4 regions of the Bacillus sp. 1NLA3E genome follow, and region 1 is predicted to be linked to each of the others. Evidence: predicted binding sites of a transcription regulator. Region 1 holds the regulator's gene; each other region holds the start of a gene.
The links. Region 1 encodes Rex, which represses fermentation and respiration genes when NADH is low (regulators of the CRP and FNR family bind a similar motif). Its sites were predicted from a motif close to TTGTGAAATATTTCACAA; they were not measured.
Positions count from the first base shown of each region.

Region 2: B1NLA3E_RS20490 (cytochrome c3 family protein) is a predicted target of Rex. The motif match lies at 1,115-1,132, and genes of this name have one in related genera.
Region 3: B1NLA3E_RS05755 (hemerythrin domain-containing protein) is a predicted target of Rex. The motif match lies at 2,028-2,045, and genes of this name have one in related genera.
Region 4: B1NLA3E_RS20500 (cytochrome c3 family protein) is a predicted target of Rex. The motif match lies at 1,445-1,462, and genes of this name have one in related genera.

Region 1 is NC_021171.1:226,178-229,382, reverse strand. Features, by position in the region: gene B1NLA3E_RS01245 (PucR family transcriptional regulator) at 1-572, opposite strand, end outside; gene B1NLA3E_RS01240 (redox-sensing transcriptional repressor Rex) at 1,210-1,863, opposite strand; gene moaC (cyclic pyranopterin monophosphate synthase MoaC) at 1,889-2,383, opposite strand; gene B1NLA3E_RS01230 (ABC-F family ATP-binding cassette domain-containing protein) at 2,528-3,205, shown strand, end outside.
Region 2 is NC_021171.1:4,256,129-4,259,333, reverse strand. Features, by position in the region: gene B1NLA3E_RS20495 (cytochrome c3 family protein) at 1-685, shown strand, start outside; gene B1NLA3E_RS20490 (cytochrome c3 family protein) at 1,362-2,726, shown strand; gene B1NLA3E_RS20485 (NapC/NirT family cytochrome c) at 2,757-3,205, shown strand, end outside.
Region 3 is NC_021171.1:1,182,890-1,186,094, reverse strand. Features, by position in the region: gene B1NLA3E_RS05765 (undecaprenyl-diphosphatase) at 1-301, opposite strand, end outside; partial or broken gene B1NLA3E_RS24685 (transposase) at 661-939, shown strand; gene B1NLA3E_RS05755 (hemerythrin domain-containing protein) at 1,441-1,968, opposite strand; gene B1NLA3E_RS05750 (hypothetical protein) at 2,212-2,541, shown strand; gene B1NLA3E_RS05745 (carbohydrate ABC transporter permease) at 2,664-3,205, opposite strand, start outside.
Region 4 is NC_021171.1:4,259,940-4,263,144, reverse strand. Features, by position in the region: gene secA (preprotein translocase subunit SecA) at 1-1,112, opposite strand, end outside; gene B1NLA3E_RS20500 (cytochrome c3 family protein) at 1,560-2,906, shown strand; gene B1NLA3E_RS20495 (cytochrome c3 family protein) at 3,150-3,205, shown strand, end outside.

The DNA.
Region 1 (3,205 bases):
CCTTTCATTACCACTGCATATCCAATGATAACTTTATCCAACATAATGGGCGCATGTATCAGTATGGTATCTTCCGGCAAAGGTTTGTCATGGCCGTAGCACTTCCAAAAATAGGAAGAACCTTTCTCTCGCATCGTATCTAACGCTTTTACCTGAAAAAAAGCTGCCATTGTTTGTTGAATCATCTGCTCATCCTGTCCGGCCATTTTATAAATCTCATTCTCAGGTCTTAAGTTTTGAGAAAAAGCAAGAATTTGAAAACCTAAATCATATATTATAATAGGGTTTCCAAGTAAGGAACAAGCTGTGTCCGCAATGGTTTGCAGATTTCCGGAACATGCAGCGTCTAAAAGCTTTTGAGGAATATAACCTTCATCACTAGATGTGAGGATAATGTTTTGTATCCGCGCATATAACGTATTAACGCTGACCGGCTTCTTAATTAAAATAAGATTGAGCATATCACAAGAAGTCAACTCAGTTGGAATTTCAAGGTCACATAGACACACTAAATTAATAGATGAACAAAACTGCGCTGGGTCTTGGAGTATGAAATCTTTGCAGATATACAAAATGTCATCCTTGAATTCTGACGGGATTTCCTCTATTAAAATGACTGTAGTTACCTTTTCATTTTTCCTGTTATTAATATATAGTTGGGGTTCGAATTCATCAAGCTCACATGAAACTCTGCGCATATTGGTTGTCATATCGGTCACCTCCAAATAAAAGAGCTGTTAACACAAAAAAAGAGGGAATCTCCTCCCTTTCCGCGGACGAACTGCCAAGCCCCCTCGTTCGAGCCTCGCGTGGGGTCATCCCCTTCTTTTTCCGCTGGAATATCGCAAATTCCCTTACAATCAACAAACATCGTTTAACAGACACCCATGCCAATCCCCTCGGCACATCTATAAATAAAAATAACAAAGGAAGTTATCCACAGTTATTTTTTGGGTAGGGCCTATTATTTAAATAAATAGGTCAAATGTGTTGAAAAAACTTAATCAAATACCATTGTATAATTGTCCCATTGAAATAACACAAAGAATAAAAGAATATATCATGACAAAATGCAAAAGTTTTATAGTGAATTCGTATGCAAGGGAAAATTGGAAATTCCCCATATAAAAAACCTGTATAGAATAAATTCTACACAGGTTTGAAAATCATATTAGTTTATCAACGGCCCTCTATGGGTACATTTTTTCCTTATTCCTCTTCTACCTTTGGATAGTGCTTTAAGAAATACACAAGTGATTGTAATTCTACGGCCAAATCAATATGATGAACACGAATGTCCGAAGGAACATTCAATCGTGCTGGCGTAAAATTTAGAATTCCTTTAATAGGACCACTGGTTAACCGATCAGTTGTCGCTTGCGCTACTGGAGCTGGAATCGTCAGAATCGCCACATGAATATTCTCTTCTTTGATTTTTTTCTCTAAATCATCCATATGAGCAACAGGAACATCAAGAATACTTGTTCCAACCTTTGCTGGGTCTACATCAAATGCAATGGCGATCTTCGTATTATTATTTTTTAAAAAATTATAATTTAATAAAGCTGTGCCTAGATTACCTACACCAATTAAAGCTACTTTTGTCAATTCATCCTGATCAAGCGTTTTCCGAAAAAAAGTTAACAGGTAATTCACATTGTAACCGTAGCCCTTTTTCCCTAACGCACCAAAATAAGAGAAGTCTCTGCGTATCGTCGCAGAATCTACTTTGACTGCCTCGCTTAGTTCTGCAGATGAAACGCGCTGTTTTCCGGATGTATGTAAATTTTTTAAGAAACGATAATACAGTGGTAATCTTTTTGCAGTGGCCTGTGGTATTTTGGATGAACCCTCATTTGCCATAACAACTCTCCTCTCCAATATAAAATTATTTCACACGGTTTTCTCTATGAAAATCTCCGCTTTTCCCACCTGTTTTTTCAACTAAAAACGTTTTTCCAATTACCATACCTTTATCGACTGCCTTACACATATCGTAAACCGTTAAAGCACAAACCGAGGCTGCTGTTAACGCTTCCATTTCCACACCTGTATTTCCTTTTGTTTTAACCTTTGCTGAAATGTGCAAAATATAGTCATTATTTTCTTTTCCCCATGAAAAAGAAATATCTACACCATTTAAGGGAATCGGGTGACACATTGGAATAATATCCCAAGTTTTTTTACATGCCATTACTGCTGCAACTTGTGCAACTGCTAGGACATCCCCTTTTTTCATTTCATTATTGGTTATTTTTTCATAAATATCACAGCTAACAGTAATACTTGAATAAGCGAGAGCTGTTCTAATTGTTTCAGGTTTACTGCTAACATCGACCATTTTAGCACGGCCTTCTTCATTAAAATGCGTAAATTCTCCCATATGTACACACCTTTCTAACAAAATCATACACTATTTTTCCAAACATGTATGTATCAACTTGTATTTTCCTTCACAAGATTGGAGTTATTGCTGATATGATAGGAATACGATAAACTTACTCTATCGCAATAGAGGTGAAAAACAATGATATTATTACAAGTAAACCAATTAAATAAATATTATGGTGCAGATCTTATTTTATCTAATATTAAACTAGAAGTACAAACTCGAGATAGAATTGCCTTAGTCGGCCGTAACGGTGCTGGAAAATCTACTCTGCTAAAAATCATTGCTGGGCAGATGTCCTTTGATTCTGGAGAAATCATGAAACCAAAGGAAGTTACGATTGGGTATTTAGCACAAAATACAGGGCTGGAATCAAGCCTTTCCATTTGGGAAGAAATGCTTACGGTTTTTGCTGGATTACGAATTCTTGAACAAAAGCTTCGACAATATGAAGAACAAATGTCTGATCCAGCAATATTAAAAGAAACAAGCACTTACGAAAAATTATTAAAGGATTATGACCTCTTGCAGGTTCAATTTAAAGACCTTGGAGGGTACCAATACGAGGCCGATATTCGTTCCGTTCTTCACGGTTTAAATTTTCATACCTTTGATTATTCTACCAAAATTTCCAGCCTGAGTGGTGGCCAAAAAACGCGGCTTGCACTTGGAAAATTATTATTAACCAAACCCGATATTCTTATTTTGGACGAACCCACCAACCATTTAGACATTGAAACATTGTCCTGGTTAGAACAGTATTTACAAAATTACGAAGGAGCTATTTTAATTGTTTCTCATGATCGCTACTTTTTA
Region 2 (3,205 bases), 790 kb from region 1:
TCACGACCAAGTTAACGAAGGCAAACAGCCGTGGAAGGATATTTCCTATAGCTTGCCGGAAAAAGTTCAAGAGAAGAAAACTAAAGAAGTAGGGGTGGGATTTAAGGCAACAGCAGAAATGGAAGCTGGGGTGCTTGAAAGAGACATTCCTGAAAATACCCAGAAGATCATCCTTCAAGCCATTGGCCAACAAAAAGATAACGTCAAAATTTCTATGGAATGCTTTACTTGCCATCAAAAGATCAACACACCTAAAAATCACGATCTAGAAGCATGGGATCAACGCCATGGGGACTTAGCATTAAAAGGCCTGGATAGATGCCTAAAATGTCATCAAGATTCAAAATGGATCAAGAGGGTAGAAAAACAAGACATAAAAACATTACTAAAAGTAAGTAAAGAAAAAGTTGTTTACAAACAAGACCTTAGCACGGTAACGGCAATATCTCGGACCAACCATTTCTGCAGAACTTGTCACATTAACAGACCAGATGATCACCTAGACCGTTACACATGGTTAACGGATACACACCGTAATGATTCAGGAACAAAGGAACAAAGACAAAACTGCTATGTATGTCACGACCTAAAAAAGCCTGATGAAAAAACCAAGGACGTCAGCGCTCCTTCTGATGTTTATTGTGAATTTTGCCACAAAAATGGGTTCGTGGATGAGCCACTTTAGATTTTCGAAAAATGGACACATAATAACAAAAATGAGTAAGGAACCCTAACAACCTATGTGAGATTTGTCACAGGAATAAGGACGGAAGTTCAAAACCTTACAGATGATTTCATTAAAATTCTGCTAGAATTTGCCCTTCTAATTTATATACCATCTGAAATAATAAATTAAGCAGGTTCTTAATGTACTAGATTAGTATGTGATGAACTTGCTTATTTGTTATTTTTAAATAAAATTTCCTCTTTAGGTTAATAATGGTATGGGTGTACTGTGCACCCCATACTTCCAAAGATTATAATTCTGAATTTACGCAATCATACCAATATGAAACTGTTCACATAGAGGAGACAGAATTGTTTTCATTCTGTCACTTTTATGTGGTTTATGTGAGTATTTTTGGAGTATCTTTTTGATAGTGACATAATTTCATTAAGAATATTTTCACTATAATCGCGTTGTAAATTTCGTGTCATGATGGGGGTCCTACTTCATTAACACTTCATGAAACTTGTAATATCCATGTATTTTTTACCAAAAGGTCGGTGTAAACCTGAATTAACTGCTATGGGACATTTTTTCACAAATTGTCCATTTGGAAAAATCCCTTTCTTATAAGATACTAACCTTAGAGAGGTTATAAACTTATAAAATTAACTAGAGAGAAATAACAGAAAGGGTGAACATCTTGGCCTTTTGGAGGAAACAGACAGAACCAAAAGAGAGCAGACACGAAGAGAAAAAGATGGGTCTGATCAGAAGACTTTGGCGGAAGTTCCGAAATATAGATTGGAAAAACCCGGTAAACCGCTGGAAGCTATTATTTGTTTCATTATTTAGCTTTATTGCTCTGCTTGGAGTTATGTACGGTGCAATCGCCGCGACTTCTACACCATCGTTTTGTAAAGTGTGTCACGAAATGGCACCGGAGCACACGACGTTCGAAGCAAGCGCTCACAATCAGATTACTTGCGTACAATGTCACGTTAAGCCAGGTGCTGTTAATGAAATAGTTCATAAAGTTGAATCGTTGAAAGAAGTATATTATCACATCACAGGCGCACCAAATCCAATCGCACAAACTGTTGCAGTATTAAACGAAAATTGCCAACAGTGTCACTCGCAAAACCGCCTAGTTACAGCAACAGGGGACTTAAAGGTAAACCACAAAGGACATATTAAGGAAGGCATTCCTTGTGTTACTTGTCATAGTGGAGTAGTTCACGCAAAAGTCGTTGAACGTGGACTTAACACCCAAGAGAATTTAGACTTATGGACTCCGGAAAACGCCAAGAAATTAATGGGCGAAGCCAATATGAAACCAAACATGGGAACATGTATTGACTGTCATGATCAAGTAAACCAAGGCAAAAAGCCATGGAAAGATATTTCTTACAGCTTGCCTGAAAGCGAACACAATAAGAAAAATGAAGAAACTAGTGCAGATAAAAAAACTAGTAATGAAGCCGAGGCGGCTGTAGTAACTGCAACGGATGCAGAAAAAGCTAGCCATGAAAAGACACAAGATATCATCTTACAAGCTATTGGAAAACAACAAACAGATGTAAAACTTTCTATGGAATGTAAGACATGTCATTTAGAAGTTAATATTCCTAAAAGTCACCAAAATGACATTTGGAATCAAAATCACGGAGACAAAGCTTTAAATGGTCTCGATAAATGTATTAAATGTCATCAAGATTCTAAATGGATTAAAGTGATGGCAAAACAAGATATTCAGCAGTTGCTAAGAGATAGCACTGATAAAGAAAAATACACTCAAAACATCACCATTGTAAAAACACAGTCACGCCAAAACCAATTCTGTAGCGCATGTCACGCCAACCGTCCTCCAGGACACGTAGATAGCGATCAATGGTTAACGGCTCATGCTTCACATGCACAAACAAACGAAGCTAAATCAAACTGCTATGTCTGTCACGATAAAGAAAAGCCAAACGAACTATCAACTGATGTCAAAGCACCAACTGATGTTTATTGTCAATTCTGTCACCGAACTGGATTTAAGAGTGAAAAGCTTTAAAGATTAACAGTCAAAAAAGGAGGGCACAAAATGGATTCACAACAGATTGAACAGCCCACCCCTCCCAAAAGTCAAATTAAATACAAATTTTTTAAAATAATGACGCTTACCTTGTTTTTCATCACAGTCTTTATCGCGCTCGGGTACGTAGGAGTAGAAACCTCTTCAAGTTCGAAGTTCTGCTCCTCGTGCCATGAGATGAAGCCAGAGTATTACACGTGGAAAGCTTCTACTCATAGTGAAGTAGATTGTGTAAATTGCCATATTAGTCCTGGGGCAAAAAACTACTCAAAAGCAAAGGCAAATGGATTGTTGCAGGTATTCAAAAAAGAGACCAACACTTACACTGCACCAATCCAAATGCCAAAGGATATTCCAAACTCAGCTTGTGAAAAATGTCATGATATGAAAACAAGACAAACGACTCCATCGGGAGATTTGATTATCCCCCATGACAAGCATATTGATAAGGACATTGC
Region 3 (3,205 bases), 960 kb from region 1:
TATGTTTACTTGGAAATGTAGAATCCATTTTTGAAGGAATAAGTATGCCGACACGATGTTTCACAAAAGGACGTGGTTTAAAATAAAACAATTTAATTAAAGTATGAATAAACAATGTAATCCCCATAGATTTCACCGCATTATAAGACACTTTTTTGTAGGAATCATTTCTAAACCACATGAAAATCAATACAAAAATAAATACATAACGAATTTTATTTGAAATCAATATCATCAGCAAATCCATTGGAGAACAACGTCCAGAAAACCGATTGATTAACTTAAATACTTTATTGTTCATAAAAAATATCTCCTAACTTTATAGATACAAATAAAATTCCCAACTATGAAAGAAAGTATGTAAAAATCAAAGAATGGGAATTAGCTGTAATAAGCCCGTACTAATGTATTCCTAAGATCAAATTGCTAATACCAAAGCATTCTAAGGTATTCCACAATCTGGCCCTTTAACGGAACAACCGCTTTTTTTGTTTCTCTATAAACATCTCTACAGATTGTATCTAAAGGGGTAGAACATCACATCTTTTTTATTACCATCTCGACATAATTCAAAATATCGCGTCTTTTTTTTAAACATCGTAACTTTATTTAATTAACAGAAATAAGAACGAACATCGCCTAACACGGGATTTTGGATGTTTGAAACACAATGACTCAGTTCCACATCACTCTACGATTAGTTGGAATCGTCATCACCGTTTTAAGGATACAAATATGTTTCAGGAGCTTTTTGATGAGATTGTTCATCTGCCCATAAATCATAAGATGGTTGGCGGCCGTGTGTTATTTACAGATTCTACACATTTAAAGGCAAACGCAAATAAACACAAGTTTAGAACAAGAAGTAGAAATGGTACTTGGGAATATTTTGATGACTTAAGCAAGGCAAAAGAAGAGGATAGAATCAAACACGGAAAATGCATTTAAAAGAAAAGGAGAATCGCTTATCTAAATCTGGAAAAATGCTTTATAAATTTAGAAAAGAAAAAATTGAGCGCGGCTTCGAGACCCAAAAGAGCTAAATGGGCTCGGCTACTGCCGTTTGCGGGAATTGAAGAATGTTAGTGAACTGGCTCTCCCTACTACAGCCTGCAAAAACAAAAAAAATTGCAACACATTTAGCCAGTTTGATAAGGTGTGTTGCAATTCTTTAGGTTGATCTGCCCCTTGTTAATAGGAGCGGAAGGTGCGAAGACCCCTGCGGGAGCAGCGGGACAGGTGAGACTCCGCAGGAGTGGAAGCGACGATGAGGCTCACCGCCCACCCCTAAGGTCCGCGAAGCACCTGGAGCGGATATCAACAGGTCCGTTAGCATAGACAATCTCATATTAAAAATCGGCATTTAATGTCTAACAAACTGAAATATTGCCGAGAAAATAAACTTTCTCGACAATATTAAGATGGAAAGGCCCCATCTTTTTATATTTGCTTTATTTTTTCAAAAAGCTCTGATTTTTCTTCATTAGTTAGCATTCTTTCAGCCATCGGAAACAGGACATTTTCTTCTTTAGAGAAATGGTCAACAAGTGTTAAGTAGGCATTTTTCACCAGACTGCTATATTCCTTCATTTGCTGCAAGCTTAATTGCTCCGATTGAATGCTTGTCTTCTTTAAAAATCTTCCAATCAAAGATTTTGCCTGTTCATGTTCATATTCCATAACTGCAACAGGTCCCATTCCGACTCCTAAATAAGTTTCCATCATTCTAAAGAGGACTTTTTCTTCTCTTTCTGAATGTGGACCAAGCTCTGCCATAAATATCTCCACTGCAGGTGTTAATTTTGAAAAATTCTCTTCTGCATTTTCATTCTGATCTATTTTTGAACATAAATGGTTTAGTCCGTGTAGTTTTTCTAAAAGTGGAATATGCTCCCCTTTTAGTTGAGTAAGCCCCTCACAAAGTGACTCTGCCCCATTGCTATTAAATGAACTCATACATCCTTCCATTCTCTCGTACCCCTTTCATTTATCATAATTAAAAGTATAAACAAGTTTGAAATTATACGTTGTGATTGTCATCACAAAACAATTTTATCCTTGAACGAAACGATTATTTTTATTCATGACAATTTTTCAGAAAGGTTAGATTTGGAATTTTTGTATTTACAGAAAAATTTAACGATTTTTGATTTAACTTATTCCCTGCGCTCATATAATATAAAATATCAAACTAAATAAGGGGGAAACCGAATGCATTTTGGCGCTTATCGAGAGTTTTATCCAAAATCATTAATATCCATGGGGGAAAAAGATCGTTCGAAAATAAATGATCATGAATTAAGATTAACGCACTGGCTCGTTTCACTCGAAGGGTACCCGAGAACCGAAGATGAATATTATTTATGGGAGGTATCCATCTATCCTTCTGACTTTGAAGGGACCTTTAATTGGAATACCCCCCTATATAGATCTTCCCTGTACGAAAATTTCGACGAAGCATACGAAGCGGCAGTATGTTTAGAGCAAAATTGTCAAAATTCTGAAGTATCCATGATTGACTACATAGAAAAAATAAACTAATAACTGCCTTACTTCCCTTCTTTTTCACCTCACTTGTGAAATTTCATACATACTTTTGAACAAAAAAAACTAACTCCCCTGACTGCCAATGCAGTGTAGAAAGCTAGTTTCAGAAGCTTTGATTATCCTTTTACAGAACCTGCCAATAACCCTTTTACAAAAAACTTCCCTAAAAAGATATAAACAAGCAGTGTTGGTAGTGCTGCAAGCAGTGCACCAGCCATCTGGACATTCCATTGAACAATTTGTGATCCAGATAAATTTTGGAGGGCCACCATAATTGGTTGTTGATCCGATGTAGTGATGGTAACCGCAAACAAAAATTCATTCCAAATATTTGTAAACTGCCAAATGGCCACCACCACAAATCCTGTAGCTGAAAGTGGCATCATAATATGACGGAAAATTCGAAGGAAACCAGCACCATCGATTTTTGACGATTCAATCATCTCATCTGGAATCGAAGCGTAAAAATTCCTGAACATTAATGTGGTGATTGGAATTCCATACACAACGTGTACAAAAACAAGTCCTGTAATCGAATTATACAACCCAACATTTCTTAAAAATTGAATCATCGGAATTAATATACTCTGATAAGGAATGAACATCCCAAACAATAAAAAGGTAAAGATCGTATCTGAGCCCTTAAACTTCCATTTTG
Region 4 (3,205 bases), 780 kb from region 1:
GTCATACCGGAAAGTTTTTCGTACATCCGGAAGTAGTTCTGGAAGGTAATCGTCGCTAGGGTCATGCTTTCATTTTGGATTTCAAGGCCTTCTTTTGCCTCAATCGCTTGATGGAGTCCTTCACTATAACGACGACCTTTCATCATCCGGCCAGTGAACTGGTCAACGATAATGATTTCACCCTCTTGAACCACATAATCAACATCAAGGTGCATACTGACATTTGCCCTTAGCGCCTGATTAATATGGTGGTTTAAAGTGATATGTGAATAGTCAAACAGGTTATCAATTCCAAAAGAACGTTCGGCCTTGGTAATCCCTTCTTCGGTGAGCATGACCCCTTTAGTTTTTTCATCATACGTGTAGTCTTCTTCTTTTTTCAATGTCCGCACAAACCCATTAGCCTGAATATAGAGGGCCGTTGATTTTTGAGCCGAACCGGAAATAATCAACGGTGTCCGCGCTTCATCGATTAAGATCGAGTCAACCTCATCAATGATTGCATAATTTAGCGGGCGCTGAACCATTTGTTCTTTGTAAAGAACCATGTTGTCACGCAAATAGTCAAAACCGTATTCGTTGTTCGTTCCGTAAGTAATATCAGCAGCATAGGCCTCTTGCTTTTCTTCCTTTGACATTCCGTTAAGGTTTAGGCCCACAGTTAAGCCAAGAAATTCGTAGAGACGACCCATATCTGCCGCATCACGACTGGCTAAGTATTCGTTTACGGTAACAACATGAACGCCTTTTCCGGAAAGGGCATTCAAATAAACTGGCATTGTTGCCGTTAAGGTTTTACCTTCCCCAGTTTTCATTTCAGAGATATTGCCTTCATGCAGTGCAATGCCCCCCATTAACTGAACATGATACGGATATAATCCTAAAACGCGGCGAGAGCCTTCGCGAACAACAGCAAATGCTTCAAAAAGCAGGTCGTCTAGAGTTTCACCTTGTTGATAACGCTCCTGAAACTGGGCTGTTTTTTCTCGAAGCTGATCATCTGTTAACTTTTCCATTTCGGCTGCAAAAAGTTCAATTTGATCGGCCTTTTTAGCTAGGCGTTTGATGTCGCGCTTATTTGGGTCAAATACTTTATTTAAAATACCAAGCATGCAATAACGCTCCTTTTTTGGTTTCATATTCAAGCTGTATGTGCCTCTTGGCACTTAGTTGCCAGTTAACTAATTAAATCTCTCTCACTTGAAAAAAGATTCGCTTTGTATCGGCAGAATCCTTTTTAAAAAAATCGATTAATTTCTTACTAATATTAACACTTCCGATATAGGGTGACAACTTATGCAGGAAAGCGATAGTCACAGAAAAAGAAAAGAAGTCCCTATTATTTTAAAAGTTTCGGTTTCTATTCACAATTATCATATTAGAAGTGTTTTCCCATAATTCCTGTTTTTAACAGTTTTAAAAGTGTTGAGGTTAATTATCTGAATTGATAAACTTTTCACAAAATGTCCACTATAAAACACCCATATCTTGTAAGATACTATATTTAGGAATACTAACTGTTTATTACCTTAACCAGAAATATAGACGGGGTGATTACTATGGCTTTTTGGAACAAAAATAAGAAAAAAGGACCAGATGAGATTCCCGAAGAAAAGAAACCTGGTTTGTTCCGCAGGCTTTGGCGGAAATTCAGGAGTATTGATTGGAAAAATCCAGTCAATCGTTGGAAACTATTATTTATTTCTTTATTTGGATTACTCATAATGGTTGGATTTATTGGTGGTGCAATTGCCGCTACCAACAGCCCATCTTTTTGTAAAGTTTGTCATGAAATGGCACCAGAACATGTTACGTTTGAAGCCAGTGCTCATAATCAAGCTACATGTGTGGATTGCCACATCGCACCTGGAAATGTCGAAATGGTACTACATAAGATAGGATCATTAAAAGAGGTTTATTATCATATTACCGGTGTGCCTGATCCGATTGTTCAAACAGTTGCCGTTCTGGACGAAAACTGTGAGAAATGCCATTCCAAGAACCGTTTAGTGACCGCAACTGGTGACCTGATCGTCAATCATAAAGGTCATATTAAAGAGGGAATTCCTTGTGTTGTATGTCATAGCGGTGTCGCTCACGCTAAGGTCGTTGAGCGTGGTATTAATGGTTCCTCCACTTACGATTCCTGGACCACAGCGAACGCAGACAAATTGATGAGTAAAAAATATATGAGTCCGAACATGGGATCCTGTATTGACTGCCATGACCAGGTAAACCAGGGTAAAAAACCTTGGAAGGATTATTCCTACACTGTACCTAAAAATCCTCACGAGGAAAAAGAAAGTGCATCTGGAGATGGAAAAACAGCCGAAGCGGCCGAGGTAAGTGCTGCGGAAGCTGAAAAAACAAGTCATAAAAATACGCAAGACATCATCCTTCAAGCGATTGGTAAACAAAAAGCTGACGTAAAGATTTCAATGGAATGCTTCACCTGCCACCAAGAAATCAACACTCCTAAAAACCATGATAGTGGAGATTGGAATCAAAATCATGGCGGTTTCGCTTACCAACAACTCAATAAATGTATCAACTGTCACCAAGATGCAAAATGGATCAAGAGGTTTGAAAAAGAGGACATCAACCAAATTCTAAAAACTGGCCATGATGCAGAGAAATACACTCCAAACATGGTACTAGTTAAAGACCAATCACGTCAAAACAGTTTTTGCAGCACCTGTCACGCGAACCGTCCAGCCGGACACGTTGACAGTGACACTTGGTTAACAGCTCATGCACCAAAAGCAAAAACAAACGAAGAAAAAGCCAGCTGTTATGTCTGTCACGACAAAGAGAAGCCGTTAACAACTGACACTTCCACTAAAGCCCCGACAGATGTGTATTGTCAATTCTGTCATAGGACCGGGTTTAAGAGTGAAAAGCTTTAGATTATATTGAAATATCTATTATATTGAATAAAATGTCCACTTCAAGGAGACGCACTAGTTAAACGTGTCTCCTTTTTCGTCTTTTTTGTGAATGCAATTCAAGCTACATGTACGATAACAATAGGTAAGATAAACATTTTTCTCATATTATTAAAATGAAAAATATTATATAATTTTTAAAAATATGTCTTTCTGGAAAAGACCACATTTGGTAAGATACTATCTGTACAAGGGGGGATTGCTATGGCTTTTTGGAAAAAGAAATATAATTTCGAGCCAGAACAGAATCCCGAGGGGGA